Regions from separate parts of the Streptomyces sp. NBC_01092 genome, predicted to be linked through region 3. Evidence: riboswitches for the same ligand, from Rfam matches in the RefSeq annotation. Region 3 holds a riboswitch; each other region holds the start of a gene.

Region 1 (10,071 bases), 2.4 Mb from region 3:
CCTCGGTGAGGCTGCCGTGCGGCTGAGCAGCAGCGGAGCCGAGCAGAAACGTCGCAGCACGGTCGCCGACACGCTCGCCCAATGCCGTGACGCCATCGGTGTCCCCGTGTACTACGCCCAGTACCGCGACGGCGAGATCGAGGTCGTGTGCGTCTCCGACACCCCGGGCAATCCGGCGGTCGAGGAATGGGCCGACTTCCGTGAGACCGGGCACGCCCACGCCATCGGTCAGTGCCTGCTGTCCCAGCTGGACGAGGACGCCCGGCGCGACCACCTCGAGCGCCACCCCGTGCAGTCCATCACCCCGTACACGGTCCGCGACAGCCGCACCCTGCTCCGGCGCCTCGAACGGATCCGCCGGATGGAGCCGGTGACCGAGCGCCAGGAGTACGCGCTGGGCACGGTATGCGCGGCGATCCCGATCACGCTGGGCACCACGGCCGCGACGATGGCCATCTCGCTGCCCGTCCAGCAGGACGACCGACTGCTGTCCGCGGCGCGGCAGCTCCAGGAGGAGGTCGGGCGGCTCCTGGGGTCACTGGCGATCTCTATCAGTATCTGAAAACTCACTCCTTGTGATCTCTCGTGTACGTTCAGCAAGATTCCACCAGGCCTGGGATCCGGTCCCGGCCAGTCGAAGGCAACCGACGGGGTAGGCGATGCGAGAGTCCGTACAGGCAGAGGTCATGATGAGCTTTCTCGTGTCCGAGGAGCTCTCCTTCCGCATCCCGGTGGAGCTGCGCTACGAGACCTGTGATCCCTACGCGGTGCGGCTGACCTTCCACCTCCCCGGTGATGCGCCGGTGACCTGGGCCTTCGGTCGGGAGCTGCTGGTGGACGGGGTGGGCAGGCCGTGCGGTGAGGGTGATGTACGCGTCTCACCTGCCGGTTCCGAGACGCTGGGCGACGTTCTGATCCGGCTTCAGGTCGGTGCGGACCAAGCGCTGTTCCGGTCCTCGGTGGCGCCGCTCGTGGCCTTCCTCGACCGCACCGACAAGCTGGTGCCGCTCGGCCAGGAGGGCGCACTCGCCGACTTCGACGCCCATCTCGACGAGGCCCTGGACCGCATCCTCGCGGAAGAGCAGAGCGCCGGCTGAAGCGTTACGCCGGGCATGGGCGGGGGTGGCGTAACGCTTCAGCGGCGCACAAGGGGCGCGCGGGAGCGCTTCCTTGCCGCCGCGTGTACTTCGCGCTCCGCCGGATGGGCGAAGTCGGCCGCGTCGGCTCGGCGCCCTTCAGCCGTCGGCGGGTCGGCCGTACGGCGGTCGTCGGGGCGGCTTCTGCGTCTCTGTTGGCACGGCTGCTGCCTCCCGTTGGCGCGGCCTTCCACGCCTCTGTCGGTGCGGCTGCCACGCCTCCGTTGGCACTGCATCTACGCCGCTGTCGGCAGAGCCACCCGCTGTTGCCACGGCGTCATGGCTCCACCGCCGACCAGGCTTGCCCAGTCGGCCGGCACGCCGCCGACATCGGCCAGACCGCCCCAGCTGGCCGCCGCCGTGGCCGCCGTGCTGTGGTCGCCTGCCCGGGCTTCCGAGTCACCCCGCGTCAGCGTTTCCGCCGCCGTCCCCGCGTCACCGCTTCCGCAGTCGCCCCCACGTCACCGCTTCCGCCGTCGTCCCCGCCCGCCGCGCCCCTGCCCCGGCTGAGCGCCCGTGGGACCCGGCTGAGCGCCTGCCGGGGCCGGCTGGGCACCGGCAGGCACCGAGCTCGCCGCCGGCCGGTCCGCCGAGACCACCAGGGCCGCGAGGGCGGTGGTGACCGGTACCGACGCCACGAGGCCGATGGAGCCCACCAGCGTGCGCACGATCTCCGCCGCGACCAGCTCGCTGTTGGCGACCGTGCCGACGCCGCTCTGCGCGATCGAGAAGAGCAGCAACAGCGGCAACGCGGCGCCCGCGTAGGCGAGGACGAGTGTGTTGACAACGGAGGCGATGTGGTCGCGCCCGATGCGGATGCCCGCCCGGTACAGCCCGCGCCAGCCCATCGTGGGATTGGCCTCGTGCAGCTCCCAGACGGCGGAGGTCTGGGTGACCGTCACATCGTCGAGGACACCGAGCGAACCGATGATGATGCCGGCCAGCAGCAGACCGCTCATGTCGATCGACGGATACAGCCCGTGGATGAGGCCGGTGTTGTCGTCGGTGTTGCCGGTGAGCGCGGCCCAGTCGATGAACACCGAGCCGAGGATGCCGATCAGCAGCAGCGAGATCAGCGTGCCGAGTACCGCGACCGAGGTACGGGCAGAGAGGCCGTGGCACAGATAGAGGGCGATCAGCATGATCGCGCTCGACCCCACCACTGCCACGACCAGCGGGTTCGAGCCCTGCAGGATCGCGGGCAGGATGAAGAAGTTGAGCACCATGAAGCTGATGGCCAGCGAGATCAGCGCCATGACGCCCCGCAGCCGCCCGACGACCACGACGGCGATTGCGAAGATGCCGGCGAGCACGGCCAATGGCACGCGCCGGTTCACATCGGTGACCGAGTACTGGAGGTCCTTGGGGGCTGAGGGCTCGTAGGCGACCACGACTTCCTGGCCCTCGTGCAACTGCCGCGACTGGTCGGGCTGCACGATCTCCGTGAACGTACGGCCCTTGTCCTTGCCGGTGTCGACGCGGATCGTCGCCTTCTTGCAGGTGCCGCTCTCCTGTTGCGCCGCGGAGGACCCCTCGGCGGTGGAGGTGTCGCCGGTCGGCGGAACGCCCGAGGCGTTGACGTCCTTGCAGCTCAGCTCGACCACCTTGGTGACCGTGGCCTGCTGGGTCTGCCGGTCGAAGCCGACACCGGTGCGCTCATGGCCCGGGGCACCGCCCGGCCACAGCACCGCGAGCCCCACCACCACCGCCGCGGCGAACGGGATCAGAACCGCCGCGATGACCTTGCGCAGGTGCTGGGAGACGGGAGCCGCGGGACCGTGAGCGTGACTGTGCGAATGCCCATGTCCGTGCCCATGCCCGTCATCGTCGCCACCGCCCCGCCCGCCGCCGGCTCCGGGGCCGTGACCATGACCACCACCGGCGTCGGAACCGGGCCGATCACCCGGGCCGGGCCCCTGCCCGCTCGGGCCGCCGGAACTGGGCCCGTGCTCGTGCGGACCACCGAAGCCAGGTCCGCGCTCGTGCCCGCCGCCGGCTCCGCTCCCGTGCATACCGCCGGCTCCGCTCCCGCGCTCGTGTATGCCGCCAGGCCGGGGGCCGGGTTCATGCCAGTCGCCGCCTCCGCCCCGGGGCTCCGGCATCCCACCCGGGCGCGTGCCGTGCTCGGGCCACCCGCCGGTTTCAGCCGTGCGACCGTCGTGGCCGCCCGTGGAGCCAGGGCCGTATCCACCGTCGTATCTGCCTCCGGGGACGCCTGGACCCCGGCCGCCCGTACGGCCGTTGCCCCTCGCGGGGGCGTTTCCGGAGCCCGGGCCGCGGGGCGGCTCGGGCGGTGGGTACGGAGGCTCATGCGGCGAGGTCACCGACCGATCATCGCAAGAACGGCAGGGGCCCCCTGTTCACCGCGCCCGAATTGACGCTAGCGTGGAGACACCTTTGTACACGCGGGAGCTCGGAGCACCGGGCTGAGAGGGCGCTGACCTCCGTCCCAGCGATGTTTCACATGAAACATCACTCATCGCGAGTGATGTTTCACACGAAACGTCGGCAGACGGATAACGCTGCGTCGACCGCCGAACCTGTTACCGGGTAATGCCGGCGTAGGGAGTAGGTCTCATGACCATCAAGGACGCGCGCACGCCTGCCTCCAGCCAGGACGAACAGTCCATTCAGGGCGAAAACCCCACGGAGGCCGGGAAGTCCATCGGCTGGCACAAGGCGTATGTCGAGGGCTCACGCCCCGACCTGCGGGTGCCGGTCCGCCAGGTGCACCTCACCAACGGGCAGTCGGTCACGCTGTACGACACCTCAGGCCCGTACACCGATCCGCTCGCCGACACCGACGTCCGCAGGGGGCTTGCCCCGCTGCGGGAGAACTGGATCATCGCCCGCGGCGACACCGAGGAGTACGCGGGCCGTCCCGTCCGCCCCGAGGACGACGGGATCAAGCACACCTCTCCGCGCGGCGGCCTGCGCAACCTCGACGCGGTCTTCCCCGGACGTCCGCGCCAGCCGCGTCGCAGCCGTGACGGACAGGCGGTGACGCAACTCGCCTACGCGCGCCGGGGTGAGATCACACCCGAGATGGAGTACGTGGCCATCCGGGAAAACGTCTCGCCCGAGGTGGTCCGCGAGGAGATCGCCGCGGGCCGGGCGGTGCTGCCCGCCAACGTCAACCACCCGGAGATCGAGCCGATGATCATCGGCAAGCGGTTCCTGGTGAAGGTCAACGCCAACATCGGCAACTCCGCGGTCACCTCCTCCATCGAGGAGGAGGTCGAGAAGATGACCTGGGCGACCCGCTGGGGCGCCGACACGGTCATGGACCTGTCGACCGGCCGCAACATCCACACCACCCGCGAGTGGGTGCTGCGCAACTCCCCCGTGCCCATCGGCACGGTGCCGCTCTATCAGGCGCTGGAGAAGGTCGACGGCCGCGCCGAGGAGCTGACCTGGGAGATCTACAAGGACACGGTCATCGAGCAGGCCGAACAGGGCGTGGACTACATGACCGTCCACGCCGGCGTGCGTCTGCCGTACGTCCCGCTGACGGCCAACCGCAAGACCGGCATCGTCTCGCGCGGCGGCTCGATCATGGCGGCGTGGTGCCTGGCGCACCACAAGGAGAGCTTCCTGTACGAGAACTTCGAGGAGCTCTGCGAGATCCTCGCGGCGTACGACGTCACGTACTCGCTGGGCGACGGCCTTCGGCCCGGCTCGATCGCGGACGCCAACGACGAGGCGCAGTTCGCGGAGTTGAGGACGCTCGGGGAACTCAACCGGATCGCGAAGCGTTTCAACGTACAGACCATGATCGAGGGCCCGGGACACGTCCCGATGCACAAGATCAAGGAGAACATCGACCTTCAGCAGGAGATCTGCGATGAAGCTCCGTTCTATACGCTCGGCCCGCTGACCACGGACGTCGCGCCGGCGTACGACCACATCACTTCTGGCATCGGTGCCGCGATGATCGCCTGGTGGGGCACGGCCATGCTTTGCTACGTCACGCCCAAGGAGCACCTGGGCCTGCCCAACCGTGACGACGTCAAGACCGGCGTCATCACCTACAAGATCGCCGCCCACGCCGCCGATCTCGCCAAGGGACACCCCGGTGCGCAGGAGTGGGACGACGCACTGTCCGACGCCCGCTTCGAGTTCCGGTGGGAGGACCAGTTCAACCTAGCCCTGGACCCGGACACGGCACGGGAGTTCCACGACGAGACCCTTCCGGCCGAGCCGGCCAAGACGGCCCACTTCTGCTCCATGTGCGGGCCGAAGTTCTGCTCGATGAAGATCTCCCAGGACATCCGCCGCACCCATGGCGGATCCCGGGCGGAGATCGAGGAGGGAATGGCTCAGAAGTCTCAGGAGTTCGCCGCGGCGGGTAACCGGGTGTACCTGCCGATCGCGGACTGACGTCGGCGTCCTGACCCAGGGCCTCATGCCCCGGTGTCCGGAGTGCTGCCCTGCTGTCGGGCTCATGGCCAGGCTGTTGGGCGTGCTGCCCCGATGTTCGGCTTGCGCCTCCCCGAGGAGGCATCCCCGGGGTTCCGTCGAGGAGGAGGGTCCCCTGATGGGCGCCTTCTCACGGCGGGGGCGCAAGCCGAGGGGCTACTCCGGCTGGTGTTCCGGCCCTCCGAAGTCCGGGCTCGTGTAGTCCGGGCTGCTGAAGCTCGGCCGCGAGCCCCGGGAGGCGCCGTCGTCCGGGCTGCTGAAACCCGGGCGGTCGTAGCCGAGGTTCGGGATGCGGCCGGCCGGTGTCGTCGGTGCCGTGCGGTGCAGGGCCGCCGCCGTGCCGGGGTCGGTGAGTGCCTCCCGTAGGAAAGGCAGGACACCGCGCTCCAGCAGGGCTTCGCGCCAGACTTCCCTGGCCCGGGCCACCTCTTCGCTCAGTTCGCCGTACGGCCCGGAATCGAAGGCCGGTCGGTTGCGCAGCGCGGTGAGGAGGAGTCCGACGGCGGCGACCAGGATCGCGGCCGCCGCGATGGCGCCGAACACCCAACCGGTGGTCAGCATCGTCTGGGCGAACGCCGGCTCGGGGTTGAACATCTTCAGGATGTAGCCGACGAGCAGGAAGATCGCCGCGGCGGTGCCGGCGAGGACGGGTGCCAGGACGGCGACCACGGCGACGACGCCGGGGCCCGCCGTCTCGGCGACCTCGCCCATGGTGGTGGCGAGCCCCATCGCCCCTGTGCCCGACTCGGCGGAGTCGGCCTGGCGGGCGGACGACGGGGTGGACGGCGCCGGTTGGCGCAGTTCCTCGCGGACCTTCACGTAGTGCTGGTACTCGGTCGCCGCGGCCGCCGTGATGAGTGCGGTGGCGTTCAGCGCCATGGTGCGCAGCTGTTCGGGGTTGAGCCGCTGTCCCACAGCGGCCAGTTCCGGGCGGTGTGGTGCGGAGCGCAGCGCCTCGTCGAGGATCCGCTCGTACTCCTGGCGGTCCTCGCTGTGCAGGTGCTGCGGAACGCTGTTCATGTGCATCCCCCGATGCTCCGTAGGGCTTGGGGCTCGCATGCCAACGAGCCGTCGGGCAGAAACGGAGGGGAGCCTGCTACGGATAAGCCGATGGTAGAGCGGTGACGGCACACGGTGACAGGGGGTTTGCCAAAATTGGGCCCTGGCCTGCGCCGTCCTCCATCCCTGCGTGATGGGGGGACGTCTGCCCGGTGAACGTTCAGATATCCAGGGGAAGTTGCTGGACCAGCAGCTTTCCGGCCATGGTCACGCCGCCGTCCATCGCGATGGCGAGCCCTTCGGCGTAGACGTGCGGTCCCTCGACCAGGGGCCCGGTGCTGTCCTCGCCGTCCTCGGAGCCGACGTCGCCCAGCAGATACGGAATGGGGCTGTGGCCGTGAACGATGCGGGTGCCGCCGTACGTATCGAGCAGCGAGCGCACGTGGTCCGGGCCGCCCTCGTCGCGGAAGGAGAACCGCTTGGTGAACTTGCGGAAGAGGTCCCAGACCTCGTCGGCGTCATTGCGCGTGAGCGTTTCGCGGACGGTGTCGTTGACCGCTTCGATCGAGTCGCCGTAGTCGAGATAGGCGGTGGTGTCCGAGTGCACGAGCAGATGCCCGTCGACCTCTTCCATGGCGTCCAGCCGGGACATCCACTGCAGATGGTGGTCCTGGAGGCGGTCCATGTCGGTCTTCTGGCCGCCGTTGAGCAGCCAGGCCGCCTGGAAGGTGGCGGTGCCCGCGCCGGAGTTGACGGGGGTGTCGCCGAAGCGCTTGGCGCCGAGCAGCAGCAGCTCGTGGTTGCCCATGAGGGCCTTGCAGTAGCCGCCGGCCGCCGCGGACTCGGCGGACAGCCGCATCACGAGGTCGACGACGCCGATGCCGTCCGGGCCGCGGTCGGTGAAGTCGCCGAGGAACCACAGCCGTGCGGTGCCCGCGCACCAGTTCCCCGCCGAGTCGATCAGGCCCTTCTCCTGGAGGGCGGCCACCAGCTCGTCGAGATAGCCGTGCACGTCGCCGACGACGAAGAGCGGACCGGGGCCGCTCGTCGACTGCTGCACCGGCAGGGAGGCGGGGTCGACGTGGACCTGAACAGTGTCGCCGCGGTTGATCACCGGCAGGTCGCGCTGCGTGGGCGTGTACCCCTCGGGATAGGCCTCGTCGACGGGCGGGGCGACCACGGGCGGGGCGACCTCGCCCGGGTGTGTGCTCTGGCCGTACGGACCGGTCTCGTGGACATACGCGGGCACCCGGAAGTCGCGCAACGTCGCCGTCCGCTCCACCTCGGGTCCCTGACCGGCCCCCTGAGTCATCAGACCCCTCCACCATCGCGCCGCATCTGCACCGCATCGGACTGCCTGGTCGCAGCGGCCCGCGGGTGTCGTGGGCCCATCATAGGAATGCCGATCGCGCCATGTGATGACCCAGGGGTGGTGAATCGGAGCAGGACTCCTGTTCACCGCGGCTTTCGCCCCGATTGGGCAGGTCTTCGACCACTCGACGACCGGGCTCGGCCCGGCCCCCCGACCTGCCCGTACCGTGCTTCGGGGGGCGTTTACCGATCCTCGGGCGACCGGGGCGGGCTGACCGTCGTGCGCGGTGGGCGTCGCTGGGACGAGGTACGCACGATCAGCTCCGTCGGTATCACCTGCTCGACCGGCTGGTCCGAGTCGACCCCCTCGATGGCGTCGATGAGGAGCTGGACCACCGCCGTGCCGATGCGGCGCGGCTTGAGCGAGAGCGTGGTGACGGGCGGCTCGGTGTTGGCGTACACCGTGGACTCGCTGCAACACACCAGAAGCAGGTCGTCCGGTACACGCATGCCGTAGCGGCGGGCGGCGGCGAGCAGGTCGGTGCCGTTCGGGTCGAACAGGCCGTAGACCGCGTCGGGGCGGTCGGGTCGGGCGAGCAGCCGGTCGGCGGCGACGGCGCCCGCGCACGGGTCGTGCGCCGGGTACGCCTCGTACACCGGGTCCTGGCCGACACGTTCGCACCAGCGCAGGTACGCGGTGGTCGACAGATGGGTGTACGTGTCCGTCGTGGTTCCGGTCAGCAGACCGATCCGGCGGGCGCCGGCGTCGGCCAGGTGATCGAGGATGCCCATTACGGCGGCCTCGTGATCGTTGTCGACCCAGGCCGTGACCGGGAGCGAACCGGCGGGCCGCCCGTCGGAGACGACCGGGAGGCCTTGTCTGACCAGTTCGCTGACGACCGGGTCGTGGTCGGACGGGTCGATGACGACCGTGCCGTCGAGGGCGACGTTCGACCACACGTCGTGGCGCGAGGTCGCGGGGAGGATCACGAGGGCGTAGCCGCGGGCGAGCGCGGCCGAGGTGGCCGCACGGGCCATCTCGGCGAAGTACGCGAACTCGGTGAAGGTGAAAGGTTCATCCCCGTATGTCGTCACGGTCAGGCCGATGAGTCCTGACTTGCCGGTGCGTAGTGTTCGGGCCGCGGCCGAGGGGCGGTAGCCCAGTCGGTCGGCGACTTCGCGGACATGGCGTCGGGTGGCGTCGGGGAGCCGGCCCTTGCCGTTGAGGGCATCGGAGACGGTCGTGATGGAGACCCCGGCGGCGGCCGCCACGTCTCTGATGCCCGCCCGGCCGGGCCGGCTTCCTCGACGTGAGGTTTCCGCGCGGCTCACCTGGTGCTTCCCTGCTGCTGTCATGGCGAGCCGATAGTAGGGCTCATGCGGTGGGGTAGTGCGGACGCATATGCAATCGTTGACAGGCACGTTTCTGCAAGGTCATGGACCGTCAAATTCCTTTGAAAGCAAGGGAGTTGAACGATCCAATGGCAAGACGTGACTTGTCGGCGCGCATGGGCCTGCCAAGTGTCCGATGTTTCGAAGAGGTCTCAACTCACCTTCACGGGTGATGCGCGCCAGGGCGCGAGCCACCGGCGCGTAGATATATGTGTGACGCGCCCCCCAATTCGTACGCCTTCGTATGACGATGCCCTTGATGCTGGTGTGACAGGTGTGATCAGCGGACGGGTCTGCCCCGTCGGCGGGTATCGGCTCCTCCTCACCTGTACGCATCGGCGCGGAATCCTCATAAGGTGAGAAGTATTGGAGCCGGCGGTGGTGATGGGCCGCCGGTGTTCGCGAGGAGGACTGCGGTGAGCGAGACGAGCCCCAAGCTGCGCGCCGAGCTGGAGGGTATCCCCACCTACAAGCCGGGCAAGCCCGCCGCGGCCGGTGGCCCGGTGGCCTACAAGCTGTCCTCCAACGAGAACCCCTATCCGCCGCTGCCGGGCGTGATGGAGACGGTGACTGCGGCGGTTTCTTCGTTCAACCGCTACCCGGACATGATGTGCACGGGGCTGATGAACGAGCTGTCCGAGCGCTTCGGCGTTCCGGTCAGCCATCTGGCCACGGGCACCGGCTCGGTCGGTGTGGCCCAGCAGCTGATCCAGGCCACCACGGGGCCCGGCGACGAGGTCATCTACGCCTGGCGGTCCTTCGAGGCGTACCCGATCATCGTGCAGATCAGCGGTGCCACCTCCGTCAAGGTGCC
Region 2 (10,071 bases), 4.5 Mb from region 3:
AAGGAGGTGAAGGTGAACAGGAAGACCATGAGCGCGGCGGCGGCCACGGCGGGCCCGAGGGCCGGGAGCGTGACCTGCCGCCAGGCCTTCAGCGGCGACGCCCCGAGCATCCGCGCGGCCTCCTCCTGCCGCGGGTCGAGCTGCGCCCAGAGCCCTCCCACCGTGCGGACGACGACGGCGTAGTTGAAGAAGACGTGCGCCAGCAGGATGGCCCACACGGTGGTGTCGAGCCGTACGCCCCACAGCTCGTCGAGGAGTCCGCCGCGGCCGACGAGCGCGAGGAACGCCGTACCGACGACGACCGTGGGCAGCACGAAGGGGACGGTCACGACGGCCCGCAGGACCTGCTTGCCGGGGAAGTCGAAGCGGGCGAAGACATAGGCGCCCGGCAGTGCGATCAGCAGGGTCAGCGCGGTGGAGGCGAACGCCTGCCAGGTGGTGAACCACAGGACGTGCCGGATGTCGGACCCCCCGAGCACGTCCCACAGGCGCCCGAACTGCCACACCCCGTCGACTTTGAGTCCGCGCGCGACGATCGCGGCGACGGGGTAGGCGAAGAAGACCGCGAAGAACGCGACGGGCACGGCGATGAGGCCGAGCCGCACCGCGTTCCCCTTACGGCTCCTTGGCGGGGCTACTTCAGTACGAGCGAGGTCCACGACTTGACCCAGTCGTCACGGTTGTCGGCGATCTTCGCCGGGTCCAGGGTCTCGGGGTTCTCGGCCCGCGGGCCGTACTTCACGAACTCCGGCGGGACCTGGGCGGCCTCCCGCACCGGGTAGACGAACATGTTCAGCGGCATGTCGTCCTGGAACGTCTTGGTGAGCAGGAAGTCGAGCAGCGCCTTGCCGCCCTCGGTGTTCTTGGCGTTGTTCAGCAGGCCCGCGTACTCGACCTGCCGGAAGCAGGTGCCGGCCGCGACGCCCGTCGGGGCGCTGGTCGGCTTCGGATCGGCGTAGATCACCTCGGCGGGCGGCGAGGAGGCGTACGACACGACGAGCGGGCGGTCGGCCTTGGCCTTCTTGCCGCCGGCGGAACCGGAGAACTCCTCGTTGTAGGCCTGCTCCCAGCCGTCGACGACCTTCACGCCGTTGGCCTTGAGCTTCTTCCAGTAGTCCTGCCAGCCGTCGTCGCCGTACTTCGCGGCGGTCCCCAGGAGGAATCCCAGTCCCGGCGAAGAGGTGGAGGCGTTCTCGGTGACGAGGAGGTCCTTGTACGCGGGCTTGATCAGATCGTCGTACGTCGTCGGCGGGGCCAGCTTGTGCTCGCTGAAGTACGCCTTGTCGTAGTTGACGCAGATGTCGCCGGTGTCGACGGGAGTGACCCGGTGCTTGTCCTCGTCCACCCGGAACTCGGGCAGGATCAGGTCGGAGCCCTTGGCCTCGTACGACTGGAACAGATCGTTGTCGAGCGCGCGCGAGAGCAGGGTGTTGTCGACGCCGAAGAAGACGTCACCCTGGGGGTTGTCCTTGGTCAGGATCGCCTTGTTGACGGCCTGCCCGGCGTCGCCGTCCTCCAGGACCTTGACCTTGTAGCCGGACTGCTTCTCGAACGCGGCGAGGACGCCCTTCGAGACGGCCCACGAGTTGTGGCTGACGAGGGTCACCGTGTTGCTCTTGGATTCGGGGTTGTCGCTCCCCGAGTCGGACGACCCGCACGCGGACAGCGTGACGAGTCCGAGCCCGACGGCGAAGACCGTGGCCTTCTTGGTGATGCTCACTTGATTCCTCCTGGGGTTGACCAGGAAGAGACGCGGCCCTGCCCGGGAGCCCTCTCATCGGCTCCCGGGCAGGGCGCAACAGCTTGAGTGATGACCGAACTTCCTACCCAGAATGACCTGGGCAAGGTTCAGAGGGTCTGCGGCCCGGTTGCCGCACTCTCAGCGCTGTGGCGCTCCCCTGTCGGAATATGAAGATGTACGTACGGGTGTACGCGCTCAGATTACCGCTCGGTGGCCGCGAGCTGACCGCAGGCCCCGTCGATCTCCTGACCACGGGTGTCCCGAATGGTCACCGGCACACCATGGGCGGCGATGGCCTCGACGAACGCCTTCTCGTCCTCGGGGCGGGAAGCGGTCCACTTCGAGCCCGGAGTCGGATTCAGCGGAATCAGGTTGACATGCACCGGCTTGCCCTTGAGCAGCCGCCCGAGCCGGTCACCACGCCAGGCCTGGTCGTTGATGTCCCGGATGAGGGCGTACTCGATGGACAGTCGACGGCCGCTCTTCTCGACGTACTCGAAGCCGGCATCCAGCACCTCGCGCACCTTCCACCGCGTGTTCACGGGCACGAGGGTGTCGCGCAGCTCGTCGTCGGGCGCGTGCAGGGAGATCGCGAGCCGGCACTTGAAGCCCTCGTCGGCGAACCGGTGGATGGCCGGGACGAGCCCGACGGTCGAGACGGTGATCCCGCGCTGCGACAGCCCCAGCCCGTCGGGCTCGGGATCGGTGAGCCGCCTGATCGACCCCACAACCCGGTTGTAGTTGGCGAGCGGCTCCCCCATCCCCATGAAGACGATGTTGGACAGCCGAGCAGGTCCTCCCGGCACGTCCCCGTCCCGGAGCGCCCGCATCCCGTCCACGATCTGGTGCACGATCTCGGCGGTGGACAGATTGCGATCGAGCCCCGCCTGTCCCGTGGCGCAGAAGGGACAGTTCATTCCGCACCCGGCCTGCGAGCTGATGCACATGGTCACCCGGTCCGGGTACCGCATCAGCACCGACTCGACGAGCGTCCCGTCGAACAGCCGCCACAGCGTCTTACGCGTGTCGCCCTGGTCCGTCGACAGATGCCGCACGACGGTCATGAGCTCCGGAAACAGCTCCTCGCGCAGCTTGTCCCGCGACCCGGCAGGGATGTCGGTCCACTGCTCCGGGTCGTGCGCGTACCGAGCGAAGTAGTGCTGCGAGAGCTGCTTGGCACGAAAGGGTTTCTCCCCGATCGCAGCGACAGCGTCCTTACGCTCACCGGGCGTGAGATCGGCAAGATGCCGCGGCGGCTTCTTGGCTCCGCGGGGGGCGACGAATGTGAGTTCTCCGGGCTTAGGCATGGCTCAACCAGTGTCGCAGATCAACTCCGATGGTCCGGGGCCGAGGAACGCAGGCTGCCAGCAGGGCCGTCAGCGAGCGTCAACCAGGCCATCGAGGACTGCAACGCGGACTGCAAGGTCTAGGCCGACGTGCCTTCCAGCCGGTTCTTGAGGAGTTGCTCGTCGCGCGGCAGTTCCTTGCGGACCTGGGGGCGGACGACGAGGGGGACCAGGACCTTGCCGAGGCCGTGCCCCTCGAAGTCGATGTCGATCGTCACACGGGAGCGCCGCCCGTCGTCGAGCGGCTCGATCCGACCGTGCGTGCGGGCCCTGACGGGGCCGTCGATCCCGTGCAGGTCCCAGCTGTACGGAGGGTCGAGCGCGTCGAACCGCACCGTCATCGGCATCTCACGGCTGCCGATGCGCCGGGTGACCCGGACCCGGGAACCGGTGTGGATCGGACCCTCGTCGAGCGACTCGGCCGAGACGGCACTCAACTGCCATTCCGGCAGGTGAGAGGGGTCGGTGATGTACGCGTAGACATCGGCCGGGGTCCGGTCGACGTCGATGATTTCTCGGATGGCGGTCATGACGACCCCCTTAGAGAGGCCCCATTACGGGCGTACAGGGGAATGGTCCCACCGCAGGCTCCGGGACACCATCGCGCCATGTGCCGAGACGGCGAGGAGCCCCCGCTCGGCGAGAGCGGGGGCTCCTCGGGGCTCCTCGGATGCCACTGAACCGTCAGCCGTACGCATACGGTCGGCCGGAGGTGACCGTCAGCCGGACCCCACGAACAGCACCAGCAACAGCCACACCACCGGCGCCGTGGGCAGCAGCGAGTCCAGCCGGTCCATGATCCCGCCGTGCCCCGGCAGCAGCGTGCCCATGTCCTTGATGCCGAGGTCCCGCTTGATCATCGACTCGCCGAGGTCGCCCAGCGTGGCGCTGGCAGCGACCGCGAGGCCCAGGAGCAGGCCCTGCCACCACGTGCCGTCGTCGATCAGGAACTCCATGCACAGCGCGCCCGCCACCATCGCGAAGCTCACCGCGCCGAGCAGGCCCTCGCGGGTCTTGCCGGGGCTGATGCGCGGAGCGAGCTTGTGCTTGCCGAAGCGCCAGCCGACCGCGTACGCGCCGGTGTCGCTGACGACCGTCAGGAGCAGGAACGTCAGGACGCGCCACGGGCCGTCGTCGGCCGTCAGCATCATCGCGACGAACGTCGCCAGGAACGGCACGTAGAACGCCGCGAAGACGCCCGCGGTGACATCCCTGAGGTAGCCCTCCGGCGGCTCCGTGAACCGCCAGACCAGCACGGCCAGCGCGGTCAGCGCCATCGCCACCCAGGCACCCTCGGCACCCCGGACGTACCCGGCGACCACCATGGCCGCGCCGCCCAGCGCGAGCGGGACGAGCGGCGCCTTGATGCCCTTGCGCTCGTCGAGCCGCTTGGTCAGCTCCCACAGGCCCACGACGACGGCGACCGCGACGACACCCACGAACACGGCCTTGACGACGAACAGCGACGCGACGATCACCACGCCAAGACCGACACCGACCCCTATGGCCGCACCCAGGTCGCGCCCCGCGCTCTTCTTCTGCGGCTGGGGCGCCGGCGGCGGGGCGTCGGGCATGGGCTCCGGATTCTGCGACGCCGCCTCGAAGGGCCGCGCCTGCGGCGTGTCATGAGGCCGCGCCTGCGGCGGTCGGGTGTGGAACAAGGGGCCGCTCAGCCGAGCGGCCCCCCGGTCGTCATCCTGGTCTCCGCCATACGCGGGTACGTCGGGCACGATGGGCATGGGGCGAGTGTGCTGCGCCTCAGGCGCATCGTACGCGGGACCCGCCGGGGCAGCCCCCTGGACAGGTCCACGCGCGGTGGCCCCCCAGTACCCGGCATGCCCAGCCTGCGCCCCGGCCTGTCCGGCCTGGCCGGCTTGTGGCGGCGCCCCCCAGGAAGAGTCGTTCATCAGACCTCGAGCAGCTCGGCTTCCTTGTGCTTGAGGAGCTCGTCCACCTGAGCGACGTACTTGTGCGTGGTGTCTTCGAGATCCTTCTCCGCGCGGCGGCCCTCGTCCTCGCCGATGTCGCCGTCCTTGATCGCCTTGTCGATGGCCTCCTTGGCCTTGCGGCGCACGGAGCGGATGGACACCTTGGCGTCCTCGCCCTTGCCCTTGGCGACCTTGATGTAGTCGCGGCGGCGCTCCTCGGTGAGTTCGGGGAACACCACCCGGATGATGTTGCCGTCGTTGCTCGGGTTGACGCCGAGGTCGGAGTCGCGGATCGCCTGCTCGATGTTGCGCAGCGCGCTCTTGTCGAACGGGGTCACGACCGCCATGCGCGGCTCCGGCACGGAGAACGAAGCCAGCTGGTTGATCGGCGTCGGCGCGCCGTAGTAGTCGGCCACGATCTTGTTGAACATCGCCGGGTGCGCACGGCCGGTGCGAATCGCAGCGAAGTCCTCCTTGGCGACCACGACGGCCTTCTCCATCTTCTCCTCGGCCTCGAGGAGGGTCTCTTCGATCACCACTTGCTCCTGCGTGTCTTGAGTAAGGCCCGGCTGCGGTTCCTCGGTGGGGCGGCGGCCGGCTGCGTCGCGTCTTCTTCCTGCACGGTTCCCGACCGGCAGGACATTGTCCATCCCCCGGTCAGGGTCCGCCCCGTCCGTCCCCCGGACGGGTTCGTTGTCGGAGTTGTCGGAGCGTCAGCCCCGACCGCCCTGCTCACCCACAAGCGTGCCGATCTTCTCACCCTTGACGGCGCGGGCGATATTGCCCTCCGTAAGAAGCTCGAAGACGAGGATCGGGAGCTTGTTGTCGCGGCACAGCGTGATCGCCGTGGCGTCGGCGACCTTGAGGTCGCGCGTGATGACCTCGCCGTAGCCGAGGGAGTCGAACTTGACGGCGTCCGGGTTGGTCTTGGGGTCGGAGTCATAGACCCCGTCGACACCGTTCTTGCCCATCAGCAGCGCCTCGGCGTCGATCTCCAGGGCGCGCTGTGCGGCGGTGGTGTCGGTGGAGAAGTACGGCATGCCCATACCGGCGCCGAAGATGACCACGCGGCCCTTCTCCAGATGCCGTACGGCACGCAGCGGGATGTAGGGCTCGGCGACCTGCCCCATGGTGATCGCGGTCTGCACCCGCGAGTCGATCCCCTCCTTCTCCAGGAAGTCCTGGAGGGCGAGGCAGTTCATCACGGTGCCGAGCATGCCCATGTAGTCGGAGCGGGCCCGGTCCATGCCGCGCTGCTGGAGTTCGGCGCCGCGGAAGAAGTTGCCCCCGCCGATGACGACCGCCACCTGCGCGCCGTCGCGCACGACGGCCGCGATCTCGCGGGCGATCTTGTGCACCACGTCCGGGTCGACGCCGAGGCCCCCGCCGCCGGAGAAGGCCTCTCCGGACAGCTTCAGCATGTACCGGCCGCGTACTTTGCCGTCGTCGCTCTTCTGGGGCTTGGTGGTCATCGAGATCCCGCCTTTGTTACGTGATGCACATACGAAGAAGGCCACTGCCGGTTGGGGTGTGTTTCGCATCCCATGCGCGGCAATGGCCTCCTCGTCAGATCTGCTGTCGTCCGTCACGCGCGCGTACGCGATGACGGCGTCCGCCAACGACTGCCCTCGACCCTATCGGTGCGAGGCGCCGATCGCGGCACGGACTCAGATGCCGACCTTGATGCGCGTGAAGCGCTTCAGGGTGACACCGGCCTCGTCCAGAACCTTCTGGACGGACTTCTTGTTGTCGAGCGCGTACGGCTGACCGAGCAGCGTGGCGTCCTTGAAGAAGCCGTTGAGGCGACCCTCGACGATCTTCGGCAGGGCGGCCTCGGGCTTGCCCTCGGCGCGGGTGGTCTCCTCGGCGACGCGACGCTCGGACTCGACGACCTCGGCCGGCACGTCCTCCTTGGAGAGGTACTTCGGCGCGAAGGCGGCGATGTGCTGGGCGACGCCCTTGGCGATCTCGGCGTTCGGCTTGTCCAGCTCGACGAGGACACCGATCTGCGGGGGCAGGTCGGGCATCGTGCGGTGCATGTACGCGAGCACGAAGCCGTCGGTGTACTGCGCGAAGCGGTCCAGGACGATCTTCTCGCCCAGGTTGGCGTTGGCCTCGTCCACGAACGCCTGGACGGTCTTGCCGGCCTCGATCTCGGAGGCGAGCAGAGCCTCGATGTCGGCCGGGGAGGTCTTCGCGACGTGCTCGGCGATCGCGGTGGCGACGGCCTGGAACTTGTCACCCTTGGCGACGAAGTCCGTCTCGCACTTCAGCTCGACGAGGACACCGGAGGAGTTGTCGTCAGCGATGATCGAGACCACGGCGCCGTTCTCGGCGGAGCGGCCCTCGCGCTTGGCGACGCCCTTCTGGCCCTTGATGCGGAGCGCCTCGACGGCCTTCTCGACGTTGCCCTCGGCCTCGTCCAGCGCCTTCTTGCAGTCCATCATGCCGGCGCCGGTGAGCTCACGGAGCTTCTTGACGTCAGCGGCGGTGTAGTTCGCCATGAGTCTGTGAATCTTTCTCGAAGTCTGGAAGATCGAAGATCTACGGGGTCTACGGCCCCCATGTAGTCGGGGACCGCTGACCTCTCGTCGACCTACGGGTGAACGGCGGGAGCGGACTTCATGTCACCGCTCCCGCCGTCACCCCTGACGCTGACGGTGTCAGGCCTGCTCGCCCTCGGCGGCCGGAGCCTCAGCCGGAGCCTCGACAGCGGCCTCAGCCGGAGCCTCGACAGCGGCCTCAGCCGGAGCCTCGACAGCGGCCTCAGCCGGAGCCTCCGCGGGGGCCTCGGCGGCGGCCGGGGCCTCCTCAGCCTTCTTCTCGCCCTCGAGCAGGTCGCGCTCCCACGCGGCGAGCGGCTCGCCCGCACCCTTGTCACCCTTGTCGCCGGTGGCGACGCCGGAGCGGGAGATGAGTCCCTCGGCGACGGCGTCGGCGATCACACGGGTGAGCAGGGTGACGGAGCGGATCGCGTCGTCGTTGCCCGGGATCTTGTAGTCGACCTCGTCGGGGTCACAGTTGGTGTCGAGGATGGCGACGACCGGAATGTTGAGCTTCCGGGCCTCACCGACCGCGATGTGCTCCTTCTTGGTGTCCACGATCCAGACGGCGCTGGGCACCTTCTGCATCTCGCGGATACCACCGAGGGTCTTCTCCAGCTTGGCCTTCTCGCGCGAGAGCACGAGAAGCTCCTTCTTGGTCAGACCCGAGGCCGCGACGTCCTCGAAGTCGATCTGCTCAAGCTCCTTGAGGCGCTGCAGACGCTTGTAGACGGTCGAGAAGTTGGTGAGCATGCCGCCCAGCCAGCGCTGGTTGACGTAGGGCATGCCGACGCGGGTGGCCTGCTCGGCGATGGCCTCCTGCGCCTGCTTCTTGGTGCCGACGAACATGACCGTGCCGCCGTGGGCGACGGTCTCCTTGACGAACTCGTAGGCGCGGTCGATGTACGACAGCGACTGGAGCAGGTCGATGATGTAGATGCCGTTGCGCTCCGTGAAGATGAAGCGCTTCATCTTCGGGTTCCAACGACGGGTCTGGTGACCGAAGTGGACGCCGCTCTCCAGCAGCTCCCGCATCGTGACGACGGCCATGGCCGCATCTCCTTGAATTTCTCGGTTGTGCCGCGGGTGCCGGACGGCTCCCGCGCCTGACGCCCACATGCGCCGTGCCGCTAAGGACCGAGAGGCGCTGATACGGACCGTCTCCGGTTGTCGTATCGGGGCGTGCGAAGTCGACCCGGTGACCCGGATCGCCAGAAGAAGTGTACGGGACCGGCGAGGTACCGGGTGACGCCGCTGTCCACAACCCGGGAGTTATCCACAGATACCGGCCATGATCGGCGGGAGTGCGGGACGGTTCTCGCATGCAAGCGAAGCGATGTGCGAGGACGGCGACCCCGGCGAGGCTCTGCGGGCGGCTGGTGTTATTGCTGCTCCTGACGGCGACGATGCTGCTGTCACCGCCCCCACGACTCACCCTCACGGCCACGAACGTGCCCGCCGCACCGCGCCCCGACCCCCCTGTCCCGACAGTCGCCCGAGCGTGGCCGGTGGGGGTACACCCCCCGATCCTCCGCGGCTGGGAACCCCCGGCGACGACGTACGGCCGAGGCCACCGAGGCGTCGACCTGGCGGCCCCGACGGGGACACCGGTACGGGCGGTGGCGGCGGGGCGGGTGTCCTTCGCGGGCCGGGTGGCAGGGAAAGGCGTCGTGTCGGTAGAGCTGACCGGGACGGGGGATCCACCGCTGCGGACGACGTATGAGCCGGTGCGGGCGAGTGTGGCGGAGGGGGACGAGGTGGAGGCGGGGGAGGTCGTGGGGACGGTGGAGACGACGGGGTCGCACTGCGGGGGGACGTGCGTGCACTGGGGCTTGCGGCGGGGTGAGGCGTACCTGGATCCCCTGTCACTGCTGCCACCGGGCCTGCTGCACAGGGGCCCGTCGAGGTTGCTGCCGGTGCTGGGGGTGCCGCTGCCGTCCTAGCCGGCTCGGCCAGGACGGCCAGGGCTCGCATCTGTGGCAGCCGGTGCTCGCATCCCTGGCCGCCGGTGCTCGCATCTGTGGCAACCGGGCCACGCATCCGTGGCAACCGGTGCTCGCAGCCCGCGGGCATTCGTGCCGCCCAGGCCGCTCCCGGCCCAAGATGGGCGGCACCCCGCTGGTGCCGGGCTGCGCAACCCACTCGAGCCCAGCCCCAGCCCTCAGCCCCCCGCAGGCGTCAGCCCCGCACACCCCGCAACGCCATAGCCACAGCCGCCTCCGTAATCGCCGAAGGCTCCTCCGCCGCGCCCAGCTCAATCCTGCGCACGGCCGCGTCCACGACCCCCTGCAACAACATCGCCGCCAGCCGGGGCTCCGCGTGCCCCATCTCCCCCAGGGCCTCGACGATCATCGCGACCAGCCCGCCGTGCGCGGCCCGGATCTTCTCCCGAGCCCCGGCGTCCAGCTCACTCGCGGAGATCGCCACGACGGCCCGGTGCCGCCGGTCCCCCACCAGCGAGAGCTGCTGGCGCACATACGCCTCGACCTTGCCCTCGGCAGTCGACTCCCGCT
Region 3 (10,071 bases):
CCCTGCTGGCCGTACTGCTGCTGGCCGTAGGCGTCGTACGAGGCGCCGCCGTAGGTCTGCTGGGCGCCGATGTACGGGTCGGAGTAGGCGGCGTACTGCTGCTGGCCGTTCGGGTCGTAGCCGTACTGCTGCTGGTCGTAACCGGAGTAGCCGTCGTAGCCGTAGCCCTGGTCGGCCGTCGCGTACTGGTCCTGGGGCTGCTGGCCCGCAGCGGCGTAGTTCTGGTCGGCGGCGGCGTAGGCGGGGTCGTTGTATATGCCGTACGAGCCGGTGTCGTCCGGCAGGGGCTGCGGTTCGTAGACGGCGCTCGCGTGCGCGGCCGTGGGCTGTCCGCGGGTGGGCGTGAAGACGTCGTCGCGGTCGTAGTCGTCGCCGTAACCGGCGCCGCCCTGGCCGTAGGCGCCTTCGTTGCCCGCGAATCCGCCCTCGGACGCCTCCAGGTCGGAGACCTCCAGGGTCGGCTCCTGGTGTTCCGGCTCGTCGCGGCGGCGCTTGTTGGCCAGGGGGCCCAGGGCCGGCGCGGAGACCGCCCAGCCGGCCGAGAAGCCGCGGCGGAACGACAGCGTGACGTAGGTCTGGCCGATCGCGAAGGCGGCCGCGCCCAGACCGATGACGATCACGGACGGGATCAGCACCCCGACCACGACGCCGAGGAACCCGACGAAGGCGAGCAGCCGCCAGCGCAGCCGCGCCTTGTACTGCAGCAGCACCTCGCCGAGCAGCCACAGCGCGACGATGCCGAACGCGATGTAGAGGACCGTCCAGCCCATGTACGCCCCTCTCCCAGTGGCCGCCTACGCAGTGTGACGTATGTCAGGACGGCCGGTCTAGGCCTGCGGTGGCTGGTGCAGGCCCAGGTTTTCGTGAATTTCCAAGGTAGCCGTGGAGTTGTTGAGCGTAATGAAGTGCAGTCCGGGCACTCCCTCGGCCAGCAGCCGTGCGCAGAACTCCGTGGCGAACTCGATGCCAATGGAGCGTACAGCCGCAGGATCGTCCTTTGCTGTGAGGATCCGCTCTTTCAGGGCGGCCGGGAAGCCGGCGTTGGTGAGGGAGGGGATCCGCTCCAGGGTCCTCGCGCTGGCGATCGGCATGATCTCCGGGATGATCGGGGTGTCGCAGCCGGCGGCCGAGACGCGGTCGCGAAGGCGCAGGTAGTCCTCCGGATCGAAGAACATCTGCGTGATCGCGTAGTCCGCGCCGGCACGGCATTTGTCGACGAAGTGACGGACGTCGGTCTCCCAGTCGGCGGAGCGCGGGTGCATCGCGGGGAAGGCCGCGACACCCACGCAGAAATCGCCGGACGCCTTGATCAGTTCCACGAGCTCGGCGGCGTAGGCGAGGCCCTGCGGGTGCGGCACCCACTCGCCGAGCGGGTCGCCGGGCGGGTCGCCGCGCAGCGCCAGCATGTTGCGGATCCCGGCGTCGGCGTACTGGCCGATGATGTTGCGCAGGTCGGCCACCGAGTGGTCGACGGCGGTGAGGTGGGCGATCGGCGTGAGCGTGGTGTCCGAGGCGATGGCCTCGGTGGCCTTGACCGTGCCGGCGCGGGTGGAGCCACCCGCGCCGTAGGTCACGGAGACGAAGTCGGGTCCGACGGCCTCGACCCGGCGCAGCGCGTTCCACAGGTTCCGCTCGCCCTTCGGGGTCTTGGGGGCGTAGAACTCGAAGGAATACGTCGTCTTACCGGTCGCGAGCATCTCGCGCACGGTACGAGCGTGGTCCGACCTGATGGATGCGGTGCCGAGGGCCATACTCGCAGGTTAGCCAGGGGGCACCGGTCCCCCAACCGGGCGTCAGACATTTGCCCGATTTGTCGGCTTGTTGTCCACGCCTTGGACAAACAACGGCCGAACAGAGCCCCAAGTCCGCGGGAAGACACTGCCGCGCCGACCACAGGCTGAGACGCCACCCCGCATGGACCGAAGGACGGCCGGTGGACGGCCGGAAAGGCGAACCGCCCGAGCCGCCCTACACCTGCCGCAGCCGCTTGGCGAACTCCGCCGCCGCGGCGGCCGGGTCGTCGGCCTCCGTGATCGCCCGTACGACGACGACACGGCGGGCGCCCGCCTCCAGCACCTGGTCGAGGTTGCCGAGGTCGATGCCGCCGATGGCGAACCAGGGGCGGTCGGTGCCGAGGCCGGCGGTGTGGCGGACCAGGTCGAGGCCGGGGGCGTGGCGGCCGGGCTTGGTGGGGGTGGGCCAGCAGGGGCCGGTGCAGAAGTAGTCCACGCCCTGCTCGGCTGCGGCCGCGTAGGCCTCGGAGTCGGCGTGCGTGGAGCGGCCGATCAGGACGTCGTCGCCGAGGATCGCGCGGGCGGCGGGCACCGGGAGGTCGCCCTGGCCGAGGTGCAGGACGTCGGCGCCGGCGGCGTGGGCCACGTCGGCCCGGTCATTGACGGCGAGGAGCTTGCCGTGCCGGGCGCAGGCGTCGGCGAAGACCTTCAGGTGCTCCAGTTCCTCGGCTGCCTCCATGCCCTTGTCCCGCAGCTGAACGATATCGACGCCACCGGCCAGGGCGGCGTCCAGGAACTCCGCGAGATCACCCTGCCGCTTGCGGGCGTCGGTGCAGAGGTAGAGCCGGGCGTCGGCGAGCTGACTGCGGGCGCTGCTCGCGGTGACGGTGTCGGACATACGGTGCCCCCTGTGATCGGGTTGCCGGGCGGGTGAGGTCGGGCGGGCTTGTCGCTCCCCCAAGCTCTCAACTTCGTTCGAGCAGGGAGGTACCCCCCTTCGCGGCGGAGCCGCAGATCGATACGGCCCCGCGCCCCTGGGGGCGCTGCCGAACCGCAGTCGACTTCGCCAGGTCCGCCCAGGGCACGGTAGCCGGTGCCGGACATCGGTACGGACACGGACAGGTCTTCCCGCCCCCGGACAGCCGGATCCGGCCCCCGGCCGCGACCGCGGTCACCCGCGGCCGTGGCCCGGAGCCCCGGCCCGTACGCCGGACGGTATTCGGATTCGCTTGTTTCGGATCAGACGGCGAGCGCCTGGGCGCGGCGCTTCACCTCCGTGCCGCGGTTCTCGCTGAGGGCCTGCGCGGGGGTGCCGGGCAGGCTCTCGTCGGGAGTGAAGAGCCACTCCAGCATCTCTTCGTCCGTGAAGCCGTCGTCCCGCAGCAGCGTCAGGGTCCCGGTCAGGCCCTTGACGACCTTCTGCTCGGCCCCGTCGATGAAGGCGGCGGGGACGTGCAGTGCGCGGTTCTCACCACGGCGTACGGCGATGAGCTGGCCGTCCTTGACCAGCTGCCGGACGCGGGTCACCTCGACATCGAGCATCTCTGCGATGTCGGGCAGGGTGAGCCAGGCGGGGACGAGAGCATCGATCTTTGTGTCAATCTCGGTCACGGAACAAGCCTGCCATCTGCCACTGACAGTCGGAAGTCAGGCCGGTCCACCTGGGAGGGGCGTCACCGCGACGCGCTACGCCGTCGCCGCCTTCAGCGGCCTCGCCGGGTCCGTCAGCAGCTCCGCGTTCATGAGCGTGCCCGACTCGATCAGCCGCCGCCCTTGCGCGAGGTCCCTCGGCCGGCCCACCGCCAACAGGGCGACGAGGCGCTCACCCCGCAGCCAGCAGACCGTCCAGGCCGGGCCGGACGGGTCGCCGCGCCACAGGGTCGTGTCGGCGGCGGCGTGGTGGCCGGCGTACTGGACGAAGCGGCCGAACTGCTCGGACCAGAAGTACGGCACGGGGTCGTAGACCGCGGAGGTCTGGCCGAGGATGTTGGCGGCAACCGTGCGCGGGCCCTGCAGGGCGTTGTCCCAGTGGTGGACCAGCAGACGCTCGCCGTAGCGCCCCGAGGGGAAGGAGGCGCAGTCGCCGACCGCATAGACGTCGGGCACGGACGTGCGCAGCCGGTCGTCGGCCACGACTTCGCCGTACGCGCCGAGCTCGACGCCCGAGCCGGCCAGCCAGGCCGTGGCGGGGCGGGCCCCGATGCCGACCACCACGGCGCCCGCGCGCAGCCGCGTGCCGTCGTCGAGGATCACCTCGCCGGGTTCGACGCGCTCCACGCGCGCGTGCGTGCGCAGCACCGTCCCGCTGTCCTCGTACCAGGCGGTCATCGGCGCGGTCACCTCCGCCGGCAGCGCCCCCGCGAGCGGGCGGTCGGCGGCCTCCACGACCGTCACCGCGCAGCCCGCCTCGCGCGCGGCCGTGGCGAACTCGGCGCCGATCCAGCCGGCCCCGACGACGACGATGTCGTGCTGGCGGGCGAGCACCGGCCGCAGCCGCTCGGCGTCGTCCAGGGTGCGCAGCAGATGCACGCCGGGAACGCCCTCGGCGCCCGGCAGCCGGATCGGTTCGGCGCCGGTGGCGAGCACGAGGACGTCGTACGGGACGGGCCCGGTCTCGGTGTCCAGTTCACGGTCGGCGACGCGCACGCCCAGCACCTCGCGGCCCAGCCGCAGGTCGATGCCGAGCGACTCGAAGTCGACGTCGAAGGCGGAGCCCTCGGCCTTGCCGAGCAGCACCGCCTTGGACAGGGGCGGCCGGTCGTACGGCTGGTGGGGTTCGGCGCCGATCAGGACGACGGTGCCGGTGAAGCCCTGTTCCCGAAGGGCGACCGCCGTCTGTACGCCGGCCATGCCGGCGCCGGCGACGACCACTGACCGCTGCGACTGCGTCGTCTGCTCGCTCACCTGATCACCATAGACAACTGACAATCAGTCAGTCAGGAGTCGTGCTCGGTGACCTGCTCCACAACGCTGGTGCCGCTGCCCGTCTGCGACTCCCACTCCCAGGTCTCCTCCAGCCGCACCCGCCCGTCGGCGAGCTCGACCACGCTCGACACGCAGTGGCCCGAGGACGTCGTCCCGTCCCGCTTCAGCTGCACGTACCGGAAGTCCAGCCGGTCGCCGTCCCGGGTGCCCACGAGATGCCCGCGCACGACGTCTCCGCCGGCGTACTCGGCCCAGATCTCGCCGTCCTTCTCGTGGTACGTGAACCGGGTGCGGGTACCCACCTGACCTGGGGCCTGGTCGGCGACGGGGGCCAGGACGAGACCGTCGAGCGAGCGGGCCATGGGGTGAGGCTCCCTTACTGAGACTTACGGCGGCGGGCTAGGGTGGCCAACGTAGAGCACTCGCGGGAGCCCGGACGCACCGGGCTGAGAGGGAGGCTGGCGGCCTCCGACCGTACGAACCTGATCCGGGTCATGCCGGCGAAGGGAGGGGCTGGACGCCCATGTCGCGTACGCGAACGTCAGACGTCCTCGTCATCGGGGGCGGAATCATCGGCCTGGTCACGGCGTGGCGGGCCGCGCAGCGCGGGTTCACGACGGCCGTCGTGGATCCCGAGCCGGGCGGCGGCGCCGCCCAGGTGGCCGCCGGCATGCTGGCCGCCGTCACGGAACTGCACTACGGCGAGCAGACCCTGCTGGGTCTGAACCTCGCCTCGGCCCGCCGCTACCCGGCCTTCGCGGCCGAGCTCACCGAACTGACCGGCCATGACCTCGGCTACCGCCAGTGCGGCACCCTCGCCGTCGCGATGGACGCCGACGACCGCGCCCATCTGCGCGAACTGCACGCCCTGCAGCGCCAGTCGGGGCTGGACTCCGAGTGGCTGTCGGGGCGGGAGTGCCGGCGCCTGGAGCCGATGCTCGCGCCGGGCGTGCGCGGCGGGCTGCGGGTGGACGGCGACCACCAGATCGACCCGCGCCGGCTGGCCGGGGCCCTGCTGGTCGCGTGCGAGCGGGCGGGCGTGGTCTTCCACCGCGGCTGGGCCGAGCGCGTCGACGTCGTACGGGACCGGGTCGCCGGTGTCACCACGACGGACGCCGCCGTGCTGGCCGCGGACCAGGTGGTCCTCGCGGCCGGCAGCCTCAGCGGGCGGCTGGCGGGCCTTCCCGACGACGTACTGCCGCCCGTGCGCCCCGTGAAGGGGCAGGTGCTGCGGCTGACCGTGCCGAAGAGATACGCGCCGTTCCTGAGCCGGACCGTGCGGGCCGTGGTGCGCGGCAGCCAGGTGTACCTGGTGCCGCGCGAGAGCGGGGAGCTGGTCGTCGGGGCGACGAGCGAGGAGCTGGGCTGGGACACGACGGTGACCGCGGGCGGGGTGTACGAGTTGCTGCGCGACGCCCACGAGTTGGTGCCGGGCATCACCGAACTGCCGCTCACGGAGACCCGGGCCGGTCTGCGCCCCGGCTCCCCCGACAACGCCCCGCTGCTCGGCCCGACCGAGCTGGCGGGGCTGTCGCTGGCCACCGGGCACTACCGCAACGGCGTGCTGCTCACGCCGGTCACCGGGGACGCCATGGCGCACGTCCTGGCCACCGGTGAACTTCCCGACGAGGCGCGCGCGTTCACGCCCAGGCGCTTCACTCCCGCCGCACTCACGGAGCAGCCCGCATGAGCGTCCAGGTCACCATCTCGGTCAACGGCGAGCGTCGGCGCGTCGAGCCCGGCACGGCTCTCGACACGCTCGTCCGGTCCGTCACCGCGGCGCCCTCCGGAGTGGCCGCCGCCCTCAACGAAACCGTCGTCCCGCGCACGCAGTGGCCGTCGACGCCCCTCTCCGAGGGAGACCGCGTCGAGGTCCTCACCGCCGTCCAAGGAGGCTGAACCATGGCCGACGATCCCTTTGTCATCGACGGTACGTCCTTCACGTCCCGGCTGATCATGGGCACGGGCGGAGCGCCCAGCCTGGATGTGCTGGAGCGGGCGCTGGTGGCCTCCGGGACGGAGCTGACGACGGTCGCGATGCGACGGGTGAACCCGTCGGTGCACGGCTCGGTGCTGTCCGTGCTGGAGAAGCTCGGGATCCGGGTGCTGCCGAACACGGCAGGGTGCTTCACGGCGGGAGAGGCCGTGCTGACGGCCCGCCTCGCGCGTGAGGCGCTCGGCACGGATCTGATCAAGCTGGAGGTCATCGCCGACGAGCGGACGCTGCTGCCGGATCCGATCGAGCTGCTGGACGCGGCGGAGACGCTGGTGGACGACGGTTTCACGGTGCTGCCGTACACGAACGACGACCCCGTGCTGGCACGGAAACTGGAGGACGCCGGCTGCGCCGCGATCATGCCGCTCGGCTCCCCCATCGGGTCGGGCCTCGGCATCCGCAATCCGCACAACTTCCAGCTGATCGTGGAGCACGCGCGCGTGCCGGTGATCCTGGACGCGGGCGCCGGTACGGCCTCGGACGCGGCGCTCGCGATGGAGCTGGGGTGCGCGGGCGTGATGCTCGCCTCGGCCGTGACGCGGGCGCAGGAGCCGGTGCTGATGGCCGACGCGATGCGGCACGCGGTGGAGGCGGGGCGGCTGGCGTACCGGGCGGGGCGGATCCCCCGGCGGCACTTCGCGGAGGCGTCGTCCCCCGCGGAGGGCATGGCGCGGCTGGATCCGGAACGGCCCGCGTTCTGAACGCATGTTCGACGAAGGCATTCGGCCAGTGAGGCGTCCGTCACAGGTCGGCTCCAGTCCCGCTCCGATCACGCCCGAACGGGCGGGGCTGTCGGTGTCGGCTCGTACACTCGCCTGCGTGGATACGACCCTTCAGGACCCTCTGGTCGGGCAGGTGCTCGACGGCCGGTATCGCGTGGACGCGCGGATCGCCGTCGGCGGGATGGCCACGGTCTACCGGGCCCTGGACACCCGCCTGGACCGCGTGCTCGCGCTCAAGGTGATGCACCCCGCGCTGGCGGTGGACGGGTCGTTCGTCGACCGGTTCATCCGAGAGGCGAAGTCCGTCGCCCGTCTGGCGCACCCGAACGTGGTGCAGGTCTTCGACCAGGGCACCGACGGGTCGTACGTCTATCTGGCCATGGAGTACGTCGCCGGCTGCACCCTGCGTGACGTGCTGCGCGAGCGCGGGGCGCTCCAGCCCCGGGCCGCCCTGGACATCCTGGAGCCGGTGCTCGCCGCGCTCGGCGCCGCGCACCGCGCCGGGTTCGTGCACCGGGACATGAAGCCCGAGAACGTGTTGATAGGGGACGACGGCCGGGTCAAGGTCGCCGACTTCGGGCTCGTGCGGTCCGTGGACACCGTGACCAGCACCACCGGCGCCGTGCTCGGCACCGTCTCCTATCTCGCCCCCGAGCAGATAGAGCAGCCCGGCACCGCCGACGCCCGCGTCGACGTGTACGCGTGCGGTGTCGTCCTGTACGAGATGCTCACCGGCGAGAAGCCGCACGACGGGGACTCCCCCGCCGTGGTGCTCTACAAGCACCTGCACGAGGACGTCCCGCCGCCCTCGGCGATCGCGCCGGGGCTGGCGTACGAGCTCGACGAGCTGGTCGCGGCGGCGACCGCGCGCTCCCCGCAGATCCGCCCGCACGACGCCGTGGCGCTGCTCGCGCAGGCCCGCGAGACGCGCGCCGCGCTGAGCGCGGACCAGCTGGACGCGGTGCCTCCGCAGGCGCTCTCGGCGGAGCACAGCAACACCGACGACCGTACGAGCGTGATCCCGCGCGCGCTGAACTCCCCCACGCTCGGCTCCGCTCGCGCGGGGGGACCCCCATCGCGGCCGCTGCCGGTGAACGGGGACGAGCCGGAGGCCGTCTTCAACCGGACCAGCCGGCTTCAGACCCCGCCGCCTCCGCCGCCCGGGCACCGCTCGCGCACCCGGCGCGCGCCCCGCGGCCCGATGGTGATCGTCGCCGCCGTCCTGCTGGCCCTCGGCCTCGGCGTCGGCATCTGGTACATCAACTCCGGCCAGTTCACCCAGGTCCCGCCGCTGCTGTCCAAGACCGAGGCGCAGGCCCGGGACCGGCTGGAGGAAGCCGGGCTCGAGGTCGGCAAGGTGGAGCGCGCCTACAGCGACACCGTCAAGCGCGGCACCGTCATCAGCACGGACCCGGACACGGGCGCCCGCATACGGCACAACGACTCCGTGAAGCTGGTCATCTCGGCCGGCCCGGAGACGGTGAAGGTGCCGGACGTCGAGGGCTACCCGCTGGCCAAGGCGAGGGCCGAGCTGAAGGAGAGCGGCCTCCAACCGGGCATGGTGACCCGGGAGTTCAACGACGACGTCACGAGGGGCTCCGTGCTCTCCACGGAACCCGGGACCGGCACCGAGGTCCGCTCCGGCTCCGCGATCAAGCTGTTCGTCAGCAAGGGCAGCCCGGTGGACGTCCCCGACGTCACCGGCGAGGACCCGGCCGACGCCAGGGCCGAGCTGGAGGAGGCCGGCCTGAAGGTGAAGATCGCCCCCGCGCGGGTCAACTCCGAGTTCGACGCCGGGCAGGTCGCCCAGCAGTCCCCGGCGGAGGGCAAGCAGGCCGCCGAGGGCGACACGGTGACGCTGACGCTGTCCAAGGGCCCCGAGATGATCGAGGTCCCGGACGTGGTCGGCGACAGCGTCGACGACGCCACGGCCGCGTTGGAGGCCGCCGGCTTCGAGGTCGACGAGGACCGCGGCCTGCTCGGGATCTTCGGCGACACGGTCAAGAAGCAGTCCGTCGACGGCGGGGAGACGGCACCCAAGGGGTCGACGATCACGATCACCATCCGTTGATCCATGGCGACGAGGGCGACACCGGCCGGTGATCGGGCGGTCCGGACCGCATGACACCCTGAACGGGTGAGAAGTCAGCAGTCCGGCACCGCCCTTACGGGCCCGTCCCGCAACCCCGTGGGTGGCCATGTCCCCGTGGCCGGCGGCCTCAGTTCCGTCGGGCTCGCCTACGCCCATGACCTCAGGGCCGAGACCGTCCAGGTCTTCGTCGCCAACCCGCGCGGCTGGGCCACGCCCGCCGGGAACCCGCGGCAGGACGAGGACTTCCGCGCGGTGTGCGAGGCCGAGTCGATCCCGGCGTACGTCCATGCCCCGTACCTGATCAACTTCGGCTCGCACACCGAGGCGACCGTGGAGAAGTCGGTGGAGTCGCTGCGGCACTCACTGCGCCGCGGGCGGGAGATCGGCGCGCTCGGCGTCGTCGTGCACACGGGCAGCGCGACCGGCGGCCGGGAGCGTTCGGTGGCCCTGAAGCAGGTACGGGAGCACATGCTTCCGCTGCTGGACGAGCTGACCCACGACGACGACCCGTTCCTGCTGCTGGAGTCGACGGCGGGTCAGGGCTCCTCGCTGTGCTCGCGCACCTGGGACTTCGGGCCGTACTTCGAGGCGCTGGACGCCCAT

What was found. Region 3 has a riboswitch for thiamine pyrophosphate ahead of thiO (glycine oxidase ThiO). Riboswitches for the same ligand answer to the same signal wherever they lie in the genome.
Region 1: linked by a shared signal. The riboswitch ahead of thiC (phosphomethylpyrimidine synthase ThiC) and the one ahead of thiO (glycine oxidase ThiO) in region 3 are both predicted to bind thiamine pyrophosphate.
Region 2: linked by a shared signal. The riboswitch ahead of OG254_RS34610 (thiamine ABC transporter substrate binding subunit) and the one ahead of thiO (glycine oxidase ThiO) in region 3 are both predicted to bind thiamine pyrophosphate.

Annotation. Positions count from the first base shown of each region.
Region 1 covers NZ_CP108659.1:5,430,310-5,440,380, reverse strand. Annotated here, with positions in the region: gene OG254_RS24680 (IclR family transcriptional regulator) at 1-562, shown strand, start outside; gene OG254_RS24675 (SsgA family sporulation/cell division regulator) at 660-1,097, shown strand; gene OG254_RS24670 (YibE/F family protein) at 1,598-3,148, opposite strand; TPP riboswitch at 3,532-3,721, shown strand; gene thiC (phosphomethylpyrimidine synthase ThiC) at 3,714-5,516, shown strand; gene OG254_RS24660 (hypothetical protein) at 5,712-6,581, opposite strand; gene OG254_RS24655 (metallophosphoesterase) at 6,775-7,866, opposite strand; gene OG254_RS24650 (LacI family DNA-binding transcriptional regulator) at 8,109-9,221, opposite strand; gene hisC (histidinol-phosphate transaminase) at 9,674-10,071, shown strand, end outside.
Region 2 covers NZ_CP108659.1:7,576,971-7,587,041, reverse strand. Annotated here, with positions in the region: gene OG254_RS34615 (ABC transporter permease) at 1-659, opposite strand, end outside; gene OG254_RS34610 (thiamine ABC transporter substrate binding subunit) at 635-1,720, opposite strand; TPP riboswitch at 1,803-1,910, opposite strand; gene rlmN (23S rRNA (adenine(2503)-C(2))-methyltransferase RlmN) at 1,942-3,048, opposite strand; gene OG254_RS34600 (SRPBCC family protein) at 3,168-3,617, opposite strand; gene OG254_RS34595 (phosphatidate cytidylyltransferase) at 3,807-4,994, opposite strand; gene frr (ribosome recycling factor) at 4,994-5,551, opposite strand; gene pyrH (UMP kinase) at 5,729-6,487, opposite strand; gene tsf (translation elongation factor Ts) at 6,683-7,519, opposite strand; gene rpsB (30S ribosomal protein S2) at 7,679-8,608, opposite strand; gene OG254_RS34570 (M23 family metallopeptidase) at 8,881-9,501, shown strand; gene OG254_RS34565 (TetR/AcrR family transcriptional regulator) at 9,737-10,071, opposite strand, start outside.
Region 3 covers NZ_CP108659.1:3,038,242-3,048,312, forward strand. Annotated here, with positions in the region: gene OG254_RS13570 (hypothetical protein) at 1-770, opposite strand, end outside; gene metF (methylenetetrahydrofolate reductase [NAD(P)H]) at 828-1,751, opposite strand; gene thiE (thiamine phosphate synthase) at 1,969-2,631, opposite strand; gene OG254_RS13585 (Rv2175c family DNA-binding protein) at 2,973-3,344, opposite strand; gene OG254_RS13590 (NAD(P)/FAD-dependent oxidoreductase) at 3,420-4,637, opposite strand; gene OG254_RS13595 (hypothetical protein) at 4,670-5,020, opposite strand; TPP riboswitch at 5,073-5,184, shown strand; gene thiO (glycine oxidase ThiO) at 5,182-6,348, shown strand; gene thiS (sulfur carrier protein ThiS) at 6,345-6,557, shown strand; gene OG254_RS13610 (thiazole synthase) at 6,561-7,355, shown strand; gene pknB (Stk1 family PASTA domain-containing Ser/Thr kinase) at 7,474-9,447, shown strand; gene OG254_RS13620 (deoxyribonuclease IV) at 9,514-10,071, shown strand, end outside.